DNA from 2 places in the Streptomyces paromomycinus genome. Region 2 is predicted to be linked to the other one. Evidence: predicted binding sites of a transcription regulator. Region 2 holds the regulator's gene; the other holds the start of a gene.
The links. The regulator HspR, encoded in region 2, represses chaperone genes until heat shock. The targets are predictions, from matches to a motif close to TTGAGNNNNNNNNNCTCAA.
Positions count from the first base shown of each region.

Region 1: the regulator HspR is predicted to act here: its motif matches at 3,367-3,385, upstream of lon (endopeptidase La).

Region 1 is NZ_BHZD01000001.1:3,373,369-3,384,990, forward strand. Features, by position in the region: gene OEIGOIKO_RS13615 (Uma2 family endonuclease) at 1-150, opposite strand, end outside; gene OEIGOIKO_RS13620 (Uma2 family endonuclease) at 158-754, opposite strand; gene lon (endopeptidase La) at 885-3,344, opposite strand; gene OEIGOIKO_RS13630 (VOC family protein) at 4,248-4,637, opposite strand; gene OEIGOIKO_RS13635 (rhomboid-like protein) at 4,740-5,396, opposite strand; gene OEIGOIKO_RS13640 (spermidine synthase family protein) at 5,824-6,609, shown strand; gene OEIGOIKO_RS13645 (response regulator transcription factor) at 6,688-7,428, shown strand; gene OEIGOIKO_RS13650 (sensor histidine kinase) at 7,425-8,642, shown strand; gene OEIGOIKO_RS13655 (multifunctional oxoglutarate decarboxylase/oxoglutarate dehydrogenase thiamine pyrophosphate-binding subunit/dihydrolipoyllysine-residue succinyltransferase subunit) at 8,880-11,622, shown strand, end outside.
Region 2 is NZ_BHZD01000001.1:5,109,628-5,121,249, forward strand. Features, by position in the region: gene dnaK (molecular chaperone DnaK) at 1-202, shown strand, start outside; gene grpE (nucleotide exchange factor GrpE) at 199-861, shown strand; gene dnaJ (molecular chaperone DnaJ) at 904-2,085, shown strand; gene OEIGOIKO_RS21655 (heat shock protein transcriptional repressor HspR) at 2,091-2,543, shown strand; gene OEIGOIKO_RS21660 (hypothetical protein) at 2,623-3,027, opposite strand; gene OEIGOIKO_RS21665 (TIGR03618 family F420-dependent PPOX class oxidoreductase) at 3,207-3,611, opposite strand; gene clpB (ATP-dependent chaperone ClpB) at 3,966-6,605, shown strand; gene OEIGOIKO_RS21675 (YbjN domain-containing protein) at 6,775-7,311, shown strand; gene OEIGOIKO_RS21680 (hypothetical protein) at 7,390-8,625, opposite strand; gene OEIGOIKO_RS21685 (pyridoxal phosphate-dependent aminotransferase) at 8,804-9,982, opposite strand; gene OEIGOIKO_RS21690 (hypothetical protein) at 10,255-10,527, shown strand; gene OEIGOIKO_RS21695 (DUF2617 family protein) at 10,951-11,469, shown strand; gene OEIGOIKO_RS21700 (spermidine synthase) at 11,610-11,622, shown strand, end outside.

The sequences.
Region 1 (11,622 bases), 1.7 Mb from region 2:
GATCTCCCAGTACATGCTCCGCTGCGGCCACGTGCTGACGACACCGTCGACGACTTCCGCCTTCATCCCCTCCGGGACGGTCTCGTAAAGCGGCTCGAACAACTCGTTCAGCGCTCTGCGGTCGCTGCCGTCACCCGGCTCATTCCTCAAAGCGCCGTCACTCCCGGCCGAATTCCGCCGTGTCCAGCGAAAGGCCGACGACCGTGTCGGTCAGGTCGACCGGGTCGCCGAACTTGATGGCCGGACCGAGGCGGTAGGTGCCGTCTTTGGGAGCCGTGTAGAGGTGGCACTGCCCGAGGTACGGATCGACAATGAGATAGACGGGCACTCCCGCCAGGGCGTAGGCGTCCTTCTTGGGGCCATAGTCGTTGCGCGACGTGTCCCTGGAGATGACTTCGGCGACGCATTCGATGTCCTGGTATCGCCAGCGTCCCTTGTCGTCCTTCTCCGCACCGTCCCGCAGCGCGACCACGTCGCAAGCGAAACCGTTGAGGTGGCCGGGGAAGTCCAAGCGGACATCGGACTTCACCCGCTTCCGCGGGTAGCGGGACCGCAATTGATCGTAAATCGCGGCGATGATGTCCCAATGGTTGTCCCGTTGCGGCGTCATGAAAATGGCCCCCTCGACGATCTCTGCCTTGTAGCCCTCGGGGACGGGCATCCGCTCCAGCCAGTCGAACAGCATGTCCAGGCTGAGCTCGTCGCTGTCGGCCATCTCGATCTCGATCCTGTTGTCGGTCAGCTCGATGGTCATCTGCGCTCCTCCCCACCGCCGCGAAGTGCGGGCAGTCGCGCAGTACAACGATACGCACGGTGACCGGGACACGCGCGGCCCGGAGCCCCCGTGCCAGGGGACTCCGGGCCGGTGGGGCCGGTCGCGTCCGTCACGCCGCGACCGGGACCTCCGGGGCGGCCGGGGCCGAGGCCGGGGTCAGGGCCAGGTCGAGGACCTGGCGGACGTCGGAGACCGGGTGGACGTCCAGCTTCTCCAGGATCTCGGCGGGGACGTCGTCCAGATCCGGCTCGTTGCGCTTGGGGATGACCACGGTCGTGATGCCCGCCCGGTGCGCCGCGAGCAGCTTCTGCTTGACGCCGCCGATCGGCAGCACCCGCCCGGTCAGCGAGACCTCGCCGGTCATCGCCACGTCCGGGCGCACCGTCCGCCCGGAGAGCAGCGAGGCCAGCGCCGTCGTCATGGTCACGCCCGCGCTCGGGCCGTCCTTCGGGACCGCGCCCGCCGGTACGTGCAGGTGGACGCCACGCTCCTTCAAGTCGCCGACCGGCAGTTCCAGTTCGGCGCCGTGCGAGCGCAGGAAGGACAGCGCGATGTGCGCGGACTCCTTCATCACGTCGCCCAGCTGCCCGGTGAGCTGAAGTCCGGACGCGCCGGTCTCCGGGTCGGCCAGCGAGGCTTCCACGTACAGCACGTCGCCGCCCGCGCCGGTGACCGCGAGGCCGGTGACCACGCCCGGTACGGACGTGCGCCGCTCGGCCGGGTCCTGCGCCGACTCCGGGGTGTGGTGCGGACGCCCGATCAGCGGGCGCAGCTCGTCCACACCCACCGTGAAGGGCAGGTCGCGCTCGCCCAGTTCGCTCTGGGCCGCGACCTTGCGCAGCAGCCGCCCGACGGCCCGCTCCAGGTTCCGTACGCCCGCCTCGCGGGTGTACTCGCCGGCCAGCTTGTGCAGCGCCGCGTCCGTGAGCGTGACCTCGCCGGACTCCAGTCCGGCCCGCTCCAGCTGGCGCGGCAGCAGGTGGTCCCGGGCGATGACGACCTTCTCGTCCTGGGTGTAACCGTCGAGCCGGACCAGCTCCATGCGGTCGAGCAGCGGCTCCGGTATGGCCTCCAGGACGTTGGCGGTGGCCAGGAAGACCACGTCGCTCAGGTCCAGCTCGACCTCCAGGTAGTGGTCCCGGAAGGTGTGGTTCTGCGCCGGGTCGAGGACTTCGAGGAGGGCGGCGGCCGGGTCGCCCCGGAAGTCCGAGCCGACCTTGTCGATCTCGTCGAGCAGGACGACCGGGTTCATCGAACCGGCCTCCTTGACGGCCCGGACGATACGGCCGGGCAGCGCTCCGACGTACGTACGCCGGTGACCGCGGATCTCCGCCTCGTCCCGTACGCCGCCGAGCGCGACCCGGACGAACTTGCGGCCCATGGCACGGGCCACGGACTCGCCCAGCGAGGTCTTGCCGACGCCGGGCGGCCCGACCAGGGCCAGCACGGCGCCGCCCGCCCGTCGCCCACCACCACCCTTGCCGGAATCGCTGCGCGATGCCCCTGCTGTCGGGCCGCCGACCAGCCCGAGGCCGCGGTCCGCGCGCCGCTTGCGCACGGCCAGGTACTCGGTGATGCGCTCCTTGACGTCCTCCAGACCGGCATGGTCGGCGTCCAGGATCTCCTTGGCGCCGGGGATGTCGTACGCGTCCTCCGTGCGCTCGTTCCACGGCAGCTCCAGGACCGTGTCCAGCCAGGTCCTGATCCAGCTGCCCTCGGGGCTCTGGTCGCTGGACCGTTCCAGCTTGTCGACCTCCTTGAGGGCCGCCTTGCGGACGTCCTCGGGCAGCTGGGCGGCCTCGACGCGGGCGCGGTAGTCCTCGCCCTCGTCCTCCGGGTCGCCGTTCAGCTCGGCCAGCTCCTTGCGGACGGCCTCCATCTGGCGGCGCAGCAGGAACTCGCGCTGCTGCTTGTCGACGCCCTCCTGGACGTCCTTGGCGATGGCCTCCGCCACGTCCTGCTCGGCGAGGTGCTCGCGCAGCGCTTCGGTGGCCTGCTTCAGCCGCGCCACCGGGTCGGTGGTCTCCAGCAGGAGCACCTTCTGTTGGGTGCTCAGGAACGGCGAGTAGCCGGAGTTGTCCGCGAGCTGCGAGACGTCCTCGATCTGCTGGACGCGGTCCACGACCTGCCAGGCGCCGCGCTTCTTGAGCCAGTCGGTGGCCAGCGCCTTGTACTCCTTGACCAGCTCGGTGACCGCGCCGGGCAGCGGCTCGGGCACCGTCTCGTCGACGGTGGTGCCCTCCACCCACAGGGCGGCGCCGGGGCCGGTGGTACCGGCGCCGATCTTGACGCGGCCGAGTCCGCGGATCAGCGCGCCGGGGTCACCGTCGGACAGCCGCCCGACCTGCTCGACGCGGCCCAGCACACCGATGCCCGCGTACGCGCCGTCGATCCGCGGCACAAGAAGCACCCGCGGCTTGTTACCCGGTGAGGCGGCGGACTGCGCGGCCTCGACCGCGGCCCGCACGTCCGCCTCGGAAAGGTCCAGCGGCACCACCATGCCGGGCAGCACGACCTCGTCGTCGAGGGGCAGCACGGGCAGAGTGAGCGAGGTGGACGTCGAAGCCATGATCTCCCCTTCGGCAGGCAAGTTGAGTTACGTCCACTCAATGCGTGCCGCTGCGCGGATGTTCCCTGCGCCCTGCCCTGTTCGCTGTGAGCGATCATTTTTCGTGTTCGCCCGTTGTGGCTGGGGTTCCTGTGTCCTCAATCGCCGGACGGGCTTGGGGTGCGCTGGCCGGGTCCTTTGGCCGGGGGGCCGGGTGGGGGTGCGCGTTCTGCGCGGAGGGTCCGGTGGGTGGGGCTCGGGGCCACTCCGGGGTCACTCCTCGGCATCCTTTAGCTGCAGTGAATCGGATACCTGCGCCAGCCTGCGGACTGCCTGCGGGGAGACCCCTGCGCGACCCGAGCCCTGGCCGGAATGGCGGCTTTCCGAGCGATCGGGCTGGGGACTTTCACAAGCCGGGCGCGTCCCGGTGCGTCCCGGCACCCCGGTGCGCCTCGGCGCCCGAGTGCCCGGGTGCGCGAGTGCCCGAGTGGCCGCGCGTCGTCCGGCGCGTCAGCGTCCGAGTGCGCGAGCGTCCGGGTGCCCGAGTGGCCGGGTGTGGTCCGGCGCGTCAGCGCCCGGGTGGCGCGGCGGAGCCGCGTCGGGGTGGGCTGGCCCAGGGCGCGCGTTCCACCGCCGGGGAGTGGCCTGCCGTGCCGCCACCATCCCGCGAGCCTCACCACCAGGAGAAGCGGACCCGGGCGCCATCGAAAACTCCCCCACCGACCTCGGCTCGCCAATCCGGCCGGAGGGGGCGCGTAGGGGGCCATCCCCGCAGGCAGTCCGCACGCTGCCCCACTATCCGATTCACTTCAACTAAAGGATGCCGAGGAGTTGGCCCCCTGCGCGCCCCCGCCCCCACCACCCAAGCAATGCGAACCGAACGCCGGCACACACCCCCGCGCGAAGCGCAACCCCCGCGCGCGCTCAGCCCTGAGCCATGTGCATGAACTCCCAGACGTGACCGTCGAGGTCCTGGAAGCTGACGCCATACATCGGACCCGCCTCCATCGCCGGCTTCCAAGGGCTAGCGCCGGCGGCCAGGGCCTTGCCAAGGATGGTGTCGGCTTCTTCGCGGCTGTCGCAGGACAGACACGTGAGGACTTCCTTCGTCTTCGCGGCGTCGCTGATGTCGCCGTTGATGAAGTCCCGGAAGCGGGCCTCCTGAAGGAGCATGACGCAGATGTTCTCCTCGACGACCATGCACAGGGTGTGCTCGTCGGAGAAGTCGGGGTTGAAGGCGAAGCCGAGGCGGGTGAAGAACTCGCGGGACGCGGCGATGTCCTTGACCGGCAGGTTGACGAAGATCATGCGCATGGTGGGTGCCTCTTCCTGACGGAGCGGGGCCCCGGTCTTCGTGGCCGGGTGCAACCCTCGCTCCACTCCCCCGTCGAGCCGTGGAGAAGCATGCTCAGGAAGCTAGCAACGGCCACTGACAATCGCCGCCGGACGAGGCCCGCGGGGGCGTCGCAGGAGGGGCCAGGCGAGGGTGCCGAGGACGAGGGCGAGGAAGTGGCCCGAGTCGCTGACGGGGTCGCCGGAGAGCAGCAGGTTGCTGACGGCGAACCAGGTCACGCCTCCGAGGAGCGGCCACCGGGCCCAGCCCGGCAGCAGGCCCGCCAGGGCGCCGGTGCAGGCCATCACGCCGAAGCTGATGCCGTAGTCGAGGCGTTGCAGCGCGTCGACAGGGAGGTGGCCGAGGGCGACCGCGGCGCCGACCGGGAGTTCGGTGGCGAGCGTCGCGATCACGTGGCCGCCGAAGAAGACCGCGGCCGTCCGCAGGGCACCGGCCCGGCGCTCCAGGGCCGTCAGGACGATCAGGAAGGCGACGGCGTACGCGGAGGCCGGGCCACCGGCGATCCACAGGGCGCTGGCGACGAGCACCAGCAAGGGCGCCTGCGCCAGGTGCTCGACGTCCGTGCTGGATGCCTGGAGCAGGCGGTGGACCAGCTCCGGGTCGGCGTGCTCGGCGAAGAGCGAGGTGGCGACGAGGAGGAGCGTGTAGCCGAAGGTGAAAGGGGTGGTGCGGGGACCGGGGAGCAGACGCCAGGGCTTGGGCCACCGGCTCCGGCTCAAGCCGGACCATGACGGCCGCGTCACCCGAACGGGCCCCAGGGCCGGCACGGGACCGACGACCGCCGCGCCCCCGACCTCCGCGCTCCCGGCCGCCCGCGGCCTCGGCACCCCTTCCAGAGGCGCCACCCCGCCGGCGCCCCCGCTTCCCGCGAAAGAGGCCGTTTGAGGGGCGGGGGCTCCCTCGTTGGGTGGGGTCTTGGCGGAGGCTCCTGCCGTGTTCACCCGGCTCACTGGTGGCTGGCCCCTTCCGTCCGTGGCTGCCGGCGCCGTCGGCGCGCCCGCCATTGAGGATCTACGTACGGGACAGCCTGCACGTTCAACCCATGAGCGAGCTGTGCCCGTGACGTGCGTCACGGGCGGCGCCGCCCGGCCCCGGGCCCGTAAACCGGTTGGACCCGTCCCGCCCCGGTTGGTCAGGATGGCCGTCATGTCTCATCCCGCGCACGCCATGCCCGACCGCCCCGTGCACGTGTCCGGCCCGCCCGCGCCCGGTGGCGGGCCACGGGTCCTCGACCGCCGTGAGGGCCCGTACGGCGAGGTGGTGCTGCGGGAGCGGGGCGAGCACTTCGAGATCATCGCGAACGGGTGCTTCCTGATGGACACCTCGGACGGGCGGTCCGAGCGGCTGCTGGTGGATGCGGCACTGGCGGAGTTGGCGGAGCCGGGGGAACCGGGGGAACCGGGGGAACCGGGCGGTGCGAAGGGGCCGCACGGCGTGGCGCACCGTGTGCTGATCGGCGGGCTCGGGGTCGGGTTCTCCCTGGTCAGGGCGGTGGAGGAGAGCCGGTGGGGGCAGATCACGGTGGTGGAGCGGGAGGCCGCGGTCATCGACTGGCACCGCGCCGGGCCGCTCTCGGCCGTGTCCGGGGCTGCGCTCGCCGATCCCCGTACGGAGATCGTCGCCGCCGACCTGGTCGCGTACGTGCGGGAGGGCGCCGGGCCGCGCAGGTTCGACGCGCTGTGCCTGGACATCGACAACGGGCCGGAGTGGACCGTCACCGAGGACAACGGCGGCCTCTACTCCCCCGCCGGTCTGGCGGCCTGCCGGAAGCGGCTGACGCCCGGCGGGGTGCTCGCCGTGTGGTCGGCGCAGCCGTCGTCCGCGTTCGAACAGGCGCTGCGAAATGCCGGGTTCACCGGCGTACGTACCGAAGAGATCCCCGTTGTCCGAGGCGTCCCGGACGTGGTGCACCTCGCGCGCAAGGGCGCGTAGCCGATGGTCATACCCTGCCCTTACGCTGCTGCCCAGCAGTACGCGACCATGCAGCACGGGGACACGCAGGGGCGGGCGATGGATCAGACGCAGACCACCCAGGGCGGCACCGCCGCGGCCACGCCCGGCGCCCAGCGCCGGATCCTCGTCGTGGAGGACGACCCGACGATCGTCGACGCCATCGCGGCCCGGCTGCGCGCCGAGGGCTTCCAGGTGCAGACGGCCACCGACGGCCCGGCCGCGGTGGACACCGCCGAGGCATGGCAGCCGGACCTGCTGGTCCTGGACGTGATGCTGCCGGGCTTCGACGGGCTGGAGGTGTGCCGCCGGGTGCAGGCGCGGCGTCCGGTGCCCGTCATGATGCTCACCGCGCGTGACGACGAGACGGACATGCTGGTGGGTCTCGGTGTCGGCGCGGACGACTACATGACCAAACCGTTCTCCATGCGGGAGCTGGCGGCCCGGGTGCACGTGCTGCTGCGGCGCGTGGAGCGGGCGGCGCTGGCCGCGCACACCCCGCGCAGCGGCATCCTGCGCCTGGGAGAGCTGGAGATCGACCACGCGCAGCGCCGGGTGCGGGTGCGCAGCACCGACGTGCACCTGACGCCGACCGAGTTCGACCTGCTGGTGTGTCTGGCCAACACGCCGCGCGCGGTGCTCTCCCGTGAGCAGCTGCTGGCCGAGGTGTGGGACTGGGCGGACGCCTCCGGCACCCGTACGGTCGACAGTCACATCAAGGCGCTGCGCCGCAAGATCGGCGCGGAGCGTATCCGTACGGTGCACGGTGTCGGGTACGCGCTGGAGACCCCGCCGGTATGACGGCCCCCACCCGCCGCCGGCCGGCCACCGAGAAGGAGCGGGCCGGACGCCCGGCCCGCGACCGGGCCGGGGAGAGTCCGTGGGACGGCCGGGCAGCCCTGCGGGAGCGGGTCTGGAAGCCGTTCTGGCGGCGGGTGTGGGAGGGGCTGCGCCCGCTGGACCCGTACCGCTCGGTCAAGGCGGCGCTCGGCGCACTGGTCATCGTCTCGGTGATCATCACGACGCTGCTGGTGTTCGTCGCCATCCACTCCGACACCGAGCTGCGGGTCATCACGGTCTTTTCGATCATCGCCTCGCTGCTGGTCACCCAGTTCGTCGCGCAGGGTCTGACGGCGCCGCTGGACGACATGACGGACGTGACCCGGGCGATGGCGGACGGCGACTACACCCGCCGGGTGCGCGGCGGGCGGCGCGACGAGTTCGGCGACCTGGCCGACGCGTTCAACCGGATGGCCGCCGACCTGGAGGCGGTGGACACCCACCGCAAGGAGCTGGTCGCCAACGTCTCGCACGAGCTGCGCACCCCGATAGCGGCCCTGCGCGCCGTCCTGGAGAACGTGGTGGACGGGGTCTGCGAGCCCGATCCGGAGACGATGCGTACGGCGCTGAAGCAGACCGAGCGGCTGGGGCGGCTGGTGGAGCACCTGCTGGACCTGTCGCGGCTGGACAACGGGGTGGTGCCGCTGCACGCCCGCCGCTTCGAGGTGTGGCCCTATCTGTCGGGGGTGCTGAAGGAGGCCAACATGAGCCGTGGCGCCTCCACGCTCTCGGGGCTGGCCGGCTCCGGCACCCACACCCGTACGGACGTACATCTGCACCTGGACGTCTCGCCGCCGGAGCTGGCCGCGTACGCGGACGCCGAGCGGCTCCACCAGGTCGTCGCGAACCTGATCGACAACGCCATCAAGCACAGCCCGCGGCACGGCCGGGTCACGGTGCTGGCGCGGGGCGGCGAGACGCCCGGGGGCCTGGAGCTGGAGGTGCAGGACGAGGGTCCGGGCATCCCGGAGGCCGAGCGGCACCACGTCTTCGAGCGGTTCAACCGGGGCGACCCGGCGGCGTCGGGCCCGGGCAGCGACGGCGGTACGGGGCTGGGCCTGGCGATCGCGCGCTGGGCGGTGGATCTGCACGGGGGACGGATCCGGGTGGCCGAATCACCGCGCGGCTGCCGCATCCGCGTCACCCTTCCGGGAAGCGACTCCGTTCGAGGTTGACGCCGGGTGTCGTAGGGTCGGTGGTGGAAGCACACAATCCGGGGTGCAGTGGCGATGCCGCGTACCCGAACGCAGGTGAACCTGGTGTGTTTCCCGCCAAGTCATGCCCCGAAACCCCGTGCCGAATGTGACGTGCACGACGACTGACGGCCCCGGACTGCACCGAAGGTCCGGAGAGGCGTAGCCTTTATTCCCGCTGTCCACCACCTTAGGAAGCGGAAGAGGGCGGTTGCCGCCGTGTCGCCACAGTCCCCCAACAGTTCGAGCACTTCGACTGACCAAGAGGGGCAGGGTAAGAACCCTGCTGCCGCGTTCGGTCCGAACGAGTGGCTCGTCGACGAGATCTACCAGCAGTACCTCCAGGACCCGAACTCGGTAGACCGAGCCTGGTGGGACTTCTTCGCCGACTACAAGCCGGGAGCGGGCGCCAGCACGCCGGCCGCGGCGAGTGAAGGCAGCCCCGCCGCCCCGGCCTCCGGAACGCCCCAGGCCGCCCCGGCGGCGCCGAGCGCGCCCGCGGCACCCGCCGCGCAGCAGCCCGCGCCGAAGGCCGCCGCGCCCGCCGCGCAGCAGCCCGCCGCCCCGGCGAAGCCCGCCGCGAGCGCCCCGGCGCCCGCCAAGGCCGCTCCGGCGAAGACCGCACCCGCACAGCCCGCTCCCAAGAAGGACGACGTGAAGCCCGACGAGGCGCCCGCAGGCCCGGAACTGGTCACCCTCCGTGGCCCCTCCGCCGCTGTCGCGAAGAACATGAACGCCTCCCTGGAGCTGCCCACGGCCACGTCCGTGCGCGCCGTCCCGGTGAAGCTGCTGTTCGACAACCGCATCGTCATCAACAACCACCTCAAGCGCGCCCGCGGCGGGAAGGTCTCCTTCACCCACCTCATCGGGTACGCGATGGTGCAGGCCCTCAAGGCCATGCCGTCGATGAACTACTCCTTCCAGGAGAAGGACGGCAAGCCGACCCTGGTCAAGCCCGAGCACGTCAACCTCGGTCTGGCCATCGACCTGGTGAAGCCCAACGGTGACCGCCAGCTCGTCGTCGCCGCCATCAAGAAGGCGGAGACGCTCAGCTTCTTCGAGTTCTGGCAGGCGTACGAGGACATCGTCCGCCGCGCCCGCAACAACAAGCTGACGATGGACGACTTCACCGGAGTCACCGCGTCGCTGACCAACCCGGGCGGCATCGGCACCGTCCACTCCGTGCCCCGCCTGATGCCCGGCCAGGGCCTCATCATCGGCGTCGGCGCGATGGACTACCCGGCGGAGTTCCAGGGCACCTCGCAGGACACCCTGAACAAGCTGGGCATCGCCAAGGTCATGACGCTGACCAGCACGTACGACCACCGGGTGATCCAGGGTGCCGCCTCCGGCGAGTTCCTGCGCATCATGAACCAGCTGCTGCTCGGCGAGAACGACTTCTTCGACGACATCTTCAAGTCGCTGCGCATCCCCTACGAGCCGGTGCGCTGGCTGCGCGACATCGACGTCAGCCACGACGACGACGTCACCAAGGCGGCCCGGGTCTTCGACCTGATCCACGCCTACCGGGTGCGCGGCCACGTCATGGCCGACACCGACCCGCTGGAGTACGAGCAGCGCAAGCACCCCGACCTCGACATCATCGAGCACGGGCTGACGCTGTGGGACCTGGAGCGGGAGTTCGCCGTCGGCGGCTTCGCCGGCAAGACCATGATGAAGCTGCGCGACATCCTGGGCGTGCTGCGCGACTCGTACTGCCGCACCACCGGCATCGAGTTCATGCACATCCAGGACCCCAAGCAGCGCAAGTGGATCCAGGACCGGGTCGAGCGCGGGCACTCCAAGCCGGAGCGCGAGGAGCAGCTGCGCATCCTGCGCCGGCTGAACTCCGCCGAGGCGTTCGAGACCTTCCTCCAGACGAAGTACGTCGGCCAGAAGCGGTTCTCCCTGGAGGGCGGCGAGTCCGTCATCCCGCTGCTGGACGCGGTCATCGACTCGGCCGCCGAGTCGCGCCTGGACGAGGTCGTCATCGGCATGGCCCACCGCGGCCGCCTGAACGTGCTCGCCAACATCGTCGGCAAGTCGTACGCGCAGATCTTCCGCGAGTTCGAGGGCAACCTCGACCCGAAGTCGATGCACGGCTCCGGCGACGTGAAGTACCACCTGGGCGCCGAGGGCACCTTCACCGGCCTGGACGGCGAGCAGATCAAGGTCTCGCTGGCCGCCAACCCCTCGCACCTCGAAGCGGTCGACCCGATCGTCGAGGGCATCTCCCGCGCCAAGCAGGACATCATCGGCAAGGGCGGCACGGACTTCACCGTCCTGCCGGTCCAGCTGCACGGTGACGCGGCCTTCGCGGGCCAGGGTGTGGTCGCCGAGACGCTGAACATGTCGCAGCTGCGCGGCTACCGCACCGGCGGCACGGTGCACATCGTCATCAACAACCAGGTCGGCTTCACCGCCGCGCCGGAGTCGGCCCGCTCCTCCATGTACGCCACCGACGTGGCCCGCATGATCGAGGCGCCGATCTTCCACGTGAACGGTGACGACCCGGAGGCCGTGGTGCGGGTCGCGCGCCTCGCCTTCGAGTTCCGCCAGGCGTTCAACAAGGACGTCGTCATCGACCTGATCTGCTACCGGCGCCGCGGTCACAACGAGACCGACAACCCGGGCTTCACGCAGCCGCTGATGTACGACCTGATCGACAAGAAGCGCTCGGTGCGCAAGCTCTACACCGAGTCGCTGATCGGCCGCGGCGACATCACGCTGGAGGAGGCCGAGCAGGCCCTCCAGGACTTCCAGGGCCAGCTGGAGAAGGTCTTCACGGAGGTCCGCGAGGCCACCACCGCCCCGGCCGCCCCCGAGGTGCCGGAGCCGCAGGCCGAGTTCCCGGTCGCCGTGGACACCGCGATCTCCCAGGAGGTCGTCAAGCGGATCGCCGAGTCCCAGGTCAACATCCCCGAGCGGGTCACCGTCCACCCGCGCCTGCTGCCGCAGCTGC
Region 2 (11,622 bases):
CCGCACCGCGACCGAGAAGGTCGCCGCGGTCAGCCAGAAGCTGGGCCAGGCCATGTACGCCGACGCGCAGGCCGCGGGTGGTGCCGAGGGCGCCGCCGGTGCCGCGGGTGCCGCGGGCGGTCAGCAGGCCAAGGCCGAGGACGACGTGGTCGACGCCGAGATCGTCGACGACGAGAAGCCCAAGAAGGACGGTGCCGCGTGACGGAGGAGACTCCGGGCTTCGACGACAAGAAGCCCGACGTCCCCGCCGAAGCCGCACAGACCCCTGATGACGCGGCGCAGGCCGAGTCCGCCGACACGGCGGGCTCGGCCCCGGCCGGGGAGACGAACCAGGACGTAGCCGTCACGGCGCAGCTGGACCAGGTGCGCACCGCGCTCAACGAGCGCACCGCGGACCTCCAGCGGCTCCAGGCGGAGTACCAGAACTACCGTCGCCGGGTGGAGCGGGACCGGGTGTCGGTGAAGGAGATCGCCTCGGCGAACCTCCTCACCGAGCTGCTGCCGGTGCTCGACGACATCGGCCGGGCCCGGGAGCACGGCGAGCTGGTCGGCGGCTTCAAGTCGGTGGCCGAGTCGCTGGAGACCGTGGTCGCGAAGCTGGGCCTCCAGCAGTTCGGCAAGGAGGGCGAGCCCTTCGACCCGACGATCCACGAGGCGCTGATGCACTCCTACGCTCCGGATGTCACGGAGACCACGTGCGTCGCCATCCTCCAGCCGGGGTATCGCATCGGTGAACGAACGATCCGCCCCGCGCGGGTCGCGGTCGCCGAGCCGCAGCCGGGCGCGCAGCCCGGCAAGGCCGCCGGTGAGGAAGACGTGAAGGCTTCGGACGAGGAGAGCGGTGGCCCGGAAGAGGGCTGACGCGGCGGCGGAAGAAGCAGTTCGGGAGGAGGGACGTCGGGGATGAACACCAAGGACTTCGTGGAGAAGGACTACTACAAGGTCCTCGGCGTCCCGAAGGACGCCACCGAGGCGGAGATCAAGAAGGCGTACCGCAAGCTGGCCCGGGAGTTCCACCCGGACGCCAACAAGGGGGACGCCAAGGCCGAGGAGCGCTTCAAGGAGATCTCCGAGGCCAACGACATCCTCGGTGACCCCAAGCGCCGCAAGGAGTACGACGAGGCGCGGGCGCTGTTCGGCAACGGCGGCTTCCGCGCCGGCCCCGGCGGCGCCGGTGGCGGATCGTTCAACTTCGACCTCGGCGACCTCTTCGGCGGCGGTGGCGGTGCCCAGGGCGGCACGGCGGGCGGCGGCTTCGGCGGCGGGCTCGGCGACGTCTTCGGCGGCCTGTTCAACCGCGGTGGCGGCACGCGTACGCAGCCGCGCCGCGGGCAGGACGTCGAGTCCGAGGTGACGCTGAGCTTCACCGAGGCGGCGGACGGGGCCACGGTCCCGCTGCGGATGTCCAGCCAGGCGCCCTGCAAGACGTGCTCCGGCACCGGCGACAAGAACGGCACGCCGCGCGTGTGCCCGACCTGCGTCGGTACCGGGCAGGTCAGCCGCGGCGGCGGTGGCGGCTTCTCGCTCACCGACCCGTGTGTGGACTGCAAGGGCCGCGGCCTGATCGCGGAGAACCCCTGCGACGTCTGCAAGGGCAGCGGCCGGGCGACCAGTTCGCGCACGATGCAGGTGCGGATCCCGGCGGGCGTCTCCGACGGGCAGCGCATCCGGCTGCGCGGCAAGGGCACCCCGGGCGAGCGCGGCGGTCCGAACGGCGATCTGTACGTCGTCGTGCACGTCGAGGCGCACCCGGTCTTCGGCCGCAAGGGCGACAACCTGACCGTCACCGTCCCGGTCACCTTCCCGGAGGCGGCGCTGGGCGGCGAGGTGCGGGTGCCGACACTCGGCGGCCCGCCGGTGACGCTCAAGCTCCCGGCCGGGACTCCCAACGGACGTACGATGCGCGTGCGCGGCAAGGGAGCGTCGCGCAAGGACGGCACCCGCGGCGACCTGCTGGTCACCGTCGAGGTGAGCGTCCCCACGGACCTCGGCGACACCGCACGGGAGTCGTTGGAGTCCTACCGCGAGGCGACCGCGGGTGAGGACCCGCGGGCGGAGCTGTTCCAGGCCGCGAAGGGAGCTTGAGTCGGATGGATGGCCGGGGCGGGCGTCGGAACCCGTACGAACTGACCGAAGAGTCGCCGGTGTACGTCATCTCCGTCGCGGCTCAGCTCTCGGGTCTGCACCCGCAGACCCTGCGTCAGTACGACCGCCTGGGGCTGGTCTCGCCCGACCGTACGGCGGGGCGCGGCCGGCGCTACTCCTCCCGGGACATCGAACTGCTCCGGGAAGTGCAGCGCTTGTCGCAGGACGAGGGCATCAACCTCGCCGGCATCAAGCGCATCATCGAGCTGGAGAACCAGGTCACGGCCCTGCGGCAGCGGGTCGCCGAGCTCCAGCACGCGGTCGAGGGCGCGGCCGCCACCATCCAGCAGCGGGAGGCGGCGGTGCACGCCTCGTACCGCCGGGACCTGGTGCCGTATCAGGACGTGCAGCAGGCCGGCGCGCTGGTCGTGTGGCGTCCGAAGAAGCGGTCCGAGTAGGCAGCGGGCCGTCGAGGTCTGCGATGCGGGGCCGGGGTGCACAGCGCACCCCGGCCCCGCCGCCGTTCCGGCAGCCGGTTCAGCAGCCGTGGTAACCGGCCGTCGGCATGGACAGCCGGCGGTGCACGTGGGACCGCATCGCGGTGGTGTAGACCGGCTCGTCGTAGTCGGCGGTCTCCAGCCGTACGCCGGCGGCGGCGCACCGCGCGGAGAATTCGTCGGCCGAGGCGATCGCGTTCTCCAGCGTGCGGCGGTTGGGGGCGATGAACACGTCGACCAGCCCGGCCGCCACGTCCTGCCACAGCGTGGTGTGGTCGGCGCGGAGCCGGTGCACGCTCAGCCGGCAGGTCAGCTCGTAGTCGCGGGCCTGGGCCCACTGCGCGCACATGGCGTGCTGGCCGTGGTCGTCCACCAGGAAGGGGTCGTCGTCCAGGCCTGCCAGCGGCATCAGGCAGGCGATCGCCGTCACTCGGACCGAGTTCATCGCGCCCCCCGGGGACGTGGCGAGTGTGGGGGCGACGATACCGCCGTGGGCCGGGTGCGGTGCAGGGGCGGTGCCGGGCGGCTGGGCAGGTCCGCACGCATGGCGGACGTTCCGGCCGCCGCCCGGGCGGTCTCCGGTGCGCTGCGCCCGGCGGTCCTCCGCGGCCGTGCGCCGGTTCGCTACGCCCGGCCCAGCGCCTTGTTGACGGTGATCTCGATCATCACCCGGTCCGGCTTGGGGGTGGGGGTGCGCCCGTACCGCTCGGCATAGCGCCGTACCGCGTCCGCCACCACGTCCGCGTCCGTACGGATCCGGGCGACGCCCTCCAGGGTGGCCCACCGCCTGCCGCTCATCTGGCACACCGCGACCCGGGCGCCGTCCGGGCCGCCGGCGAGGACATGGCCGACCTTGCTGCTGTCCTTACGGGTGATCACGCGGGCGATGCGCTGGTTCGCGTCGAAGGTGACACCGACCGGGACGACGTGCGGCGTGCCGTCGGGGCGCAGGGTGGTCAGCGTGCACAGGAGGTGCTCGCTCCAGAAGGCGAGGTACTCGGGGCTGAGGTCGTCCAGGTCGTGGGCCATGACCGGAAGAGTAATTGGGGATCCTGTGGGGCCGCCGTGCGGAGGGTCTGCAAAGGGACAGCGCAGGGAACGTGGAGGAGGGGTGAAGAGGCCGGGGTGCCGTCGTACGGGCCCGGGGAAGAGCGCCTGACTTCGGCAGGTTCTGCCGCGCCGGGGGCATGGTCCGGGCCGTCCGGTGCACCCGGAGAAGGGCCGGAAGACCGAAAGATGCCGAAAGAAGCCGGGAAGATGCCGGTGCGGTGCCCGGAACCGCGTTGAGTGGAATAGACTCAACTTATCGGACGTTGAGCTGAGCAGGTTTCCCTGCCGGACCACGGCACCGATCACGCACCGAGCCCAAGGAGGAGCGCGCGAGTGGACGCCGAGCTGACCAACAAGAGCCGTGAGGCGCTGAGCGCCGCCAACGAGCGGGCGGTGACGGCGGGACACGCGGACATGCCCCCCGTGCACCTGCTGCTCGCCCTCCTCGCCGGCGCGGACAACGAGAACATCACCGACCTGCTGGCCGCCGTCGGCGCGGACGCCGTCGCGCTGCGCTCCGGCGCCGAGCGCCAGCTGGCCGCCCTGCCCAGCGTGCAGGGCTCCACGGTCGCCCCGCCGCAGCCCGACCGCGACACCCTGGCCGTCATCGCCGACGCCGCGCAGCGCGCGAAGGAGCTCGGCGACGACTTCATCTCCACCGAGCACCTGCTCATCGGCATCGCCGCCAAGGGCGGCCGCACCGGCGAGCTGCTGGCGCAGCAGGGCGCCTCGGCCAAGAAGCTGCTGAGCGCCTTCGAGGACAGCCGGGGCGGCCGGCGGGTCACCAACCCGGACCCGGAAGGCACGTACAAGGCGCTGGAGAAGTTCGGTACGGACTTCACGGCGGCCGCGCGCGACGGGAAGCTGGACCCGGTCATCGGCCGTGACCAGGAGATCCGCCGCGTGGTGCAGGTGCTCTCGCGGCGTACGAAGAACAACCCGGTGCTCATCGGCGAGCCCGGCGTCGGCAAGACCGCCGTCGTCGAGGGCCTGGCGCAGCGGATAGTGAAGGGCGACGTGCCCGAGTCGCTGCGCGACAAGCGGCTGGTGGCCCTGGATCTGGGCGCGATGGTCGCGGGCGCGAAGTACCGCGGCGAGTTCGAGGAGCGCCTCAAGACCGTGCTGGCGGAGATCAAGTCCAGCGACGGGCAGATCATCACGTTCATCGACGAACTGCACACGGTCGTCGGCGCCGGGGCCGGCGGCGACTCCGCCATGGACGCGGGCAACATGCTCAAGCCGATGCTGGCCCGCGGCGAGCTGCGGATGGTCGGCGCGACGACCCTGGACGAGTACCGCGAGCGCATCGAGAAGGACCCGGCGCTGGAGCGCCGCTTTCAGCAGGTGCTGGTCGCCGAGCCGACCGTCGAGGACACGGTCGCCATCCTGCGCGGCCTCAAGGGCCGCTACGAGGCCCACCACAAGGTGCAGATCGCGGACTCCGCGCTGGTCGCCGCCGCCACCCTCTCCGACCGCTACATCACCTCGCGCTTCCTGCCGGACAAGGCCATCGACCTCGTCGACGAGGCGGCCTCCCGCCTCCGCATGGAGATCGACTCCTCGCCCGTGGAGATCGACGAGCTCCAGCGCTCCGTCGACCGGCTGCGCATGGAGGAACTGGCGCTCAAGAACGAGACCGACGCCGGCTCCGTGCAGCGGCTGGAGAAGCTGCGCAAGGACCTCGCCGACAAGGAGGAGGAGCTGCGCGGCCTGACCGCCCGCTGGGAGAAGGAGAAGCAGGGCCTCAACCGCCTCGGCGAGCTGAAGGAGCGCCTGGACGAGCTGCGCGGCCAGGCCGAGCGCGCCCAGCGCGACGGCGACTTCGACACCGCCTCCAAGCTGCTGTACGGGGAGATCCCGGGCCTGGAGCGGGAGCTGGAGGAGGCCGCCGCGGCCGAGGCCGAGCAGGAGGCGTCCCAGGACGCCAAGTCCTCCATGGTCAAGGAGGAGGTCGGCCCGGACGACATCGCGGACGTGGTCGGCTCCTGGACCGGCATCCCGGCCGGGCGCCTGCTGGAGGGCGAGACGCAGAAGCTGCTGCGCATGGAGGAGGAGCTGGGCAAGCGCCTGATCGGCCAGACCGAGGCCGTACAAGCGGTGTCCGACGCGGTGCGCCGTACCCGTGCCGGCATCGCCGACCCGGACCGTCCCACCGGCTCGTTCCTCTTCCTCGGCCCGACCGGTGTCGGCAAGACCGAGCTGGCCAAGGCGCTCGCCGACTTCCTCTTCGACGACGAGCGGGCGATGGTCCGTATCGACATGAGCGAATACGGCGAGAAGCACAGCGTGGCCCGGCTCGTCGGCGCCCCGCCCGGCTACGTCGGCTACGAGGAGGGCGGCCAGCTCACCGAGGCGGTCCGCCGCCGCCCGTACAGCGTCGTCCTGCTGGACGAGGTGGAGAAGGCGCACCACGAGGTCTTCGACGTACTGCTCCAGGTCCTGGACGACGGCCGGCTCACCGACGGCCAGGGCCGCACGGTCGACTTCCGCAACACGATCCTGATCCTGACCTCCAACCTGGGCTCGAACTTCCTGATGGACCCGCTCCTCAAGGAGGACCAGAAGAAGGAGAAGGTCCTGGAGACGGTACGGACCTCGTTCCGGCCCGAGTTCCTCAACCGGCTGGACGACCTGGTGGTCTTCCACCCGCTCGGCACCGACCAGCTCCAGCGGATCGCGGGCATCCAGCTCGGTCACCTGCAGCGCCGGCTCGCCGACCGCAGGCTGACGCTGGACGTCACCGAGCGCGCCCTGACCTGGCTCGCCTTCCTCGGCCAGGAGCCGGTCGTGGACCAGCCGCAGGCCGCCCCGGACCTCTCCTACGGCGCCCGCCCGCTGCGCCGCCTGGTCCAGACGGCCATCGGCGACCAGCTCGCCAAGGCGATCCTGTCGGGCGAGGTGCTGGACGGCGACACCGTACGGGTGGATGTCGCCGCGGACGGCAGGTCGCTGGCGGTGGCTCCCGTACGGTGAGCCGCACCGGACCGCCACATCCGGACCGCTGACCTCCGGCCGTCGCACCCGGCGTCCCGCCGCCCCTCTCCCCGGGTTTTTAGCCCGCAGCGGAGAGTGGGCGGCGGGCTTGCCATGACAGGGCCGGGATGGGAGAGGATGGCGGGGACCATACGAAGGGAATTCCACGGTGAGCATCGACCCGTCCTCGATCCCGAATTTCGGGGGCCAGCCCGAACCGCAGCCGTCGGGGCCTGATGGTCCCGTCCTGCCCGACCAGGACCTGGTCAAGCAGCTCCTCGACCAGATGGAGCTGAAGTACGTAGTCGACGACGAGGGTGACCTCGCCGCCCCGTGGGAGCAGTTCCGCACGTACTTCATGTTCCGCGGCGAGGAGGAGCAGCAGATCTTCTCCGTCCGCACGTTCTACGACCGCCCGCACGGCATCGACGACAAGCCGAAGCTGCTGGAGGCGCTCGACGACTGGAACCGCCGGACGCTGTGGCCCAAGGCGTACACCCACACCCACGACGACGGCACGGTCCGTCTGATCGGCGAGGCGTCGATGCTGATCGGCACCGGCGTGGCCCTCGAACACTTCGTGTCGAGCACGGTCAGCTGGGTCCGCGCGTCGATCGAGTTCGACAAGTGGATCGTCGAGCAGCTCGGCCTGGAGGCCGACATCGAGGGTGAAGGCGACGAGAAGCCGGGTGACGCGGAGGCGTGAGCCTTCCCGTGGCCAGGTGACCGGCGGGCCCCGGAGCGATCCGCTCCGGGGCCCGCCGCCGTGTGCGACCGGTCCCGGTCACAGCGGCAGCGGCGCCAGGGTCAGCAGGTACACGCCGTAGCCGAGGGAGAGTACGGCCAGCGAGCCGGTCGCCAGGACGACGGAGCGCGGCCGGGCGCGGGCCAGCGCGACCGCCGCCGGTACGAGCAGCGGGAAGGCCGGCAGCAGGAACCGCGGCTTGGAGGGGAAGTAGCCGGTGCCGCCCAGCGCCATGACCACCAGGACCGCGGTGTAGGCGAGCAGCGGCAGGGGCGGCCGGTCCAGCACCAGCAGGACGAGCAGCAGGATCGCTACGGCGACGACCGCGGCGGCCAAGTGCTGCACCAGCGGCTCGTTGTGCAGGAACAGCCGCTTCACGGACCGCAGGGTGTCCCGTCCGAAGTCGAACCGCGAGCCCCAGATCTCCTGCACCTGGAAGTAGCCGAGCGGCCCGGCGCCGGTGCGCGCCCCCACCCACAGGACATAGCCGAGCCAGCCGGCGGGGGCGGTCAGGGCCGCTGCCCAGTAGGGCCAGAGGGGGCGTGCGCGGCGCAGTACGGGGCGGTACGGGCCGTCCCCGCGCCGTCGGCTACGTCCGGCCGCCGTCATCTCGACCGCCGCCGCGACCATGACCGCCGCGGCCACCGCGAGGCCGTTCGGCCGCGCCAGCCCGGCCAGGACCGCCAGCGCGCCGGCCCACAGCGGCCGGTCGGTGAGCAGGGCGTACAGCGCCCACGCGGCCAGCGCGGTGAGCAGCGGCTCCGTATAGCTCAGCGACTCGATGACGGCGTGCGGCAGCAGCGCCCACAGCACCACCAGGAACGTCCCGGCCCGCCGCCCGTACAGATGCGCGCCGACCGCGAAGATCCCCCAGGCCGCCACGGCCGAGGCCGTCCACGCGAGCAGCAGCCCGGCGTCGAGCGCGCCCACCGGCAGGACGGCGGACACACCGCGGACCAGCCCCGGGTACAGGGGGAAGAAGGCCAGGTCGGCGAGGTGGTCCGGTGGCCACATGTGGTGGGGCGCGGGGGAGCCGTAGCCGTACCGGGCCACGCCCAGGTACCAGTTGGAGTCCCAGGTGGCGCCCAGCAGGTTCCGGGGGTGGCGGCCGGTGTGCCACGCCCAGAGCGCCGTGCACAGGACCCCCGCGCAGCGGACGGCCGCGAACAGCGCGAGGGCGGGCGCCGCGCGCCGCAGCGCGGCCCGGACGTGGACACGTACGGAACCGGGCCGTTGCGCCGCGGCGGCTGTGCTGTCGACGGTCTCGGCGGCCACGGAACACCTCCGGTACGCACGCGAGGTCACCCACCGGGCCCCGCACGCCCGGCACACTCCGACACCACGACTCTCGGTGCCGTCCGTCCGTCCCGCGACCCCTGGTGGCTGGGGGTAGGCCGGGTGGGTGGTGTACAGGGGAGCGCGGGTCGGCCGGAGCGCGCGGGCCGGGGTCCGCTCAGAGTGCGCGGAGGCGATCGACCGCTTCCCGGAGGATTTTCTCCTGCTTGCAGAAGGCGAACCGGACGTACGGCGCGCCCTGGTCCTGGTGGTCGTAGAAGACGGCGTTGGGGATGGCCACGACGCCGGCGCGTTCCGGGAGGGCGCGGCAGAAGGCGAAGCCGTCCGTCTCGCCGAGGGGGCGGATGTCGGTGGTGACGAAGTACGTGCCGGACGGGCGGAAGACGCGGAACCCGGCGGCGGCGAGGCCGTCGGCCAGCAGGTCGCGTTTGGCCCGCAGGTCGTCGCGCAGGCCGGTGTAGTAGCTGTCGGGCAGGGCCAGTGCCTCGGCGACCGCGTACTGGAACGGGCCGGCGGAGACGTACGTGAGGAACTGCTTGGCGGAGCGGACGGCGCCGACCAGCTCCGGGCTCGCGGTGACCCAGCCGACCTTCCAGCCGGTGAAGGAGAAGGTCTTGCCGGCCGAGCCGATGGTGACGGTGCGCTCGCGCATGCCGGGGAAGGACGCCAGCGGGAGGTGTTCGCCCTCGAAGACGAGGTGCTCGTACACCTCGTCGGTGATCACGAGGAGGTCGCGTTCGCAGGCGAGGCGGGCGATCTCGGTCAGTTCGGCGCGGTCGAGGACGGTTCCGGTGGGGTTGTGGGGGGTGTTGAGGAGGATGAGGCGGGTGCGGTCGGTGATGGCGTCCCGCAGCTCGTCCAGGTCGAGGGCGTACGTACCGTCCTCGGCGGACGGGCGCAGCGTCACCGGGACGCGGGTGCCGCCCGCCATCGCGATGCACGCGGCGTAGGAGTCGTAGTACGGCTCCAGCGCGACGACTTCGTCGCCGGGCTCCAGGAGGGCGAGCAGCGAGGCGGCGATCGCCTCGGTGGCCCCGGCGGTCACCAGGACCTCGGTGTCCGGGTCGTACGCGACGCCGAGGTGGCCGTAGAAGCGGTGCTGGTGCGCGGCGACGGCGGCGCGCAGTTCGGGGACGCCGGGGCCCGGCGGGTACTGGTTGCCGCGCCCGTCGCGCAGTGCGCGGACCGCCGCCTCCCTGACCTCCTCCGGCCCGTCGGTGTCGGGGAAGCCCTGTCCCAGGTTGATCGATCCGGTGCGCAGGGCGAGTGCGGACATCTCGGCGAAGATCGTCGTACCGAACTCGGCGAGGCGGCGGTTGAGCAGCGGTCGTGACATGCCCGCCATCCTCCGCCGAACCTCTGGACTTCCTCAACTGTGCTTTGCGGCCGCCGGGGTCCGGGCATGACCCCCGCACCGACGTCCCGGCGCGCAACCGGACAGCCCGAAAGGGGACGCCGGATCCGGAGTGGATCAGCGTGGACCGGAGAGGGATCAAGGGCACGGACGACCCGTAGGACACGTACGACAGCGCTCCGTCCGGCCGGGGACACGGCGGCGGGCGGAGCGGGTGCCTCGCTTCGGGGGACGGAAAGGAGTGTGGGGCGACGATGGGTTTTGTGGTCTTCCTCGTGATCTGTGTGGTGGTCGCGGCCCTGGTGGTCACGGCGGCGCAGAGCCGTGACTGCGGCGGCCGGCGCGACCTCGGCAAGCGCGGGCGGGACGGCACCGGGTGGTGGGTGGCCGGTGACCCGGGCGTGGGCGGCGGGCACCACCACGGGCACTCCTGCGGCGGGTCGATGTCGTGCGGCGGAGGTGGGGGCGGTGGGCACCACTCGTCGTCCTGCGGGGGTGGCGGCGGCTGCGGCGGGGGCAGTTCCTGAGGGTCGGTGACTGGCTACGAGGCACGCCGGTGGCAGTTCCCGAGGGGCGGCGGACCTCTTGGAGGCGCGCCGGCGGCAGTGTCCGCGACGTGCTCGGAGACGGCTTCCGGGGCGGTCGGCGGCGCGTTGCTGCCCCGTACACATGCATGGGGCCCATGCCGGTCCGCATATGCGCGCAGCAGGGTCAACGAGCCCTGAGGAGTGGGATGTTGAACAACTGAACTGAGTGGCCCTCTGAGGGATGGAAACCCGGCGAAGATGGGTAAAAACGCTGTGGGCCCCGCTCGTTTCATGATTCCCTCTCCCTAGAGAATCCCAGTTCTCGGACCCCACGTGGGCACGAGCCGGCAGACAGTCGTAACCCTGATCCCGTCTCCGGGGCAGGCCGGCCCACCATCCACTGCGTGCTTGCGGAGCCGACCCATGCTCACGACCCTGAAAACGGCCTACACCGATACCCGCGCATCCGACCTCGCTTGGGCACTCGGCAGGGAGCCGCTGCCGGCCCTTGCCGTGCTCGACCTCCAACTGGCGGACGCGCGCGTCCAGTTGAGGCTGCTCGGAGCCTCGCACCAAGTGCTGCTGGAGGAGGAGCACGGCACCTGCTCCGAAACCGTCGCCTGCATACCCGGCAGCAGCACCCCGCTGCCGCTGGGCGTGGCGAAACGCATCGGCGACTGGGAGTACGAATTCGCGGCCCACGTCGAGACGCTCTCCCGGGGCTCGTTCGCCGGGCGCGCCCAGGAACTGCTCGCCCTGGTCGCCGAACACCCCCTCGGCCTTGCCGGAACGTTCCCGGGCTCGCCGCACGCGTTCACCGCGATGCTGGCCCAGCGCGAGGACGGCCAGGTGCGCTGGCGCACCTGGCACGCCTACCCGCAGGAGGGGCGGCTGGTCGCGACGCGTACGCGGGTCGGGGTCCGGGTGGCGGCGGCCATCTGAGCGGCGATCCCCGCGGGCGCTCCTACCGGCTCGCGGGCCGGGCCGGGTGTGCGTCGTGCTCCAAGTCGCCCGTGTGGGAGGCTCACTACGCTCGTGTGGGTGACATAGGGCCACTCGGACGTCACGTAGCGTTGCACGACATGATCGACCCGC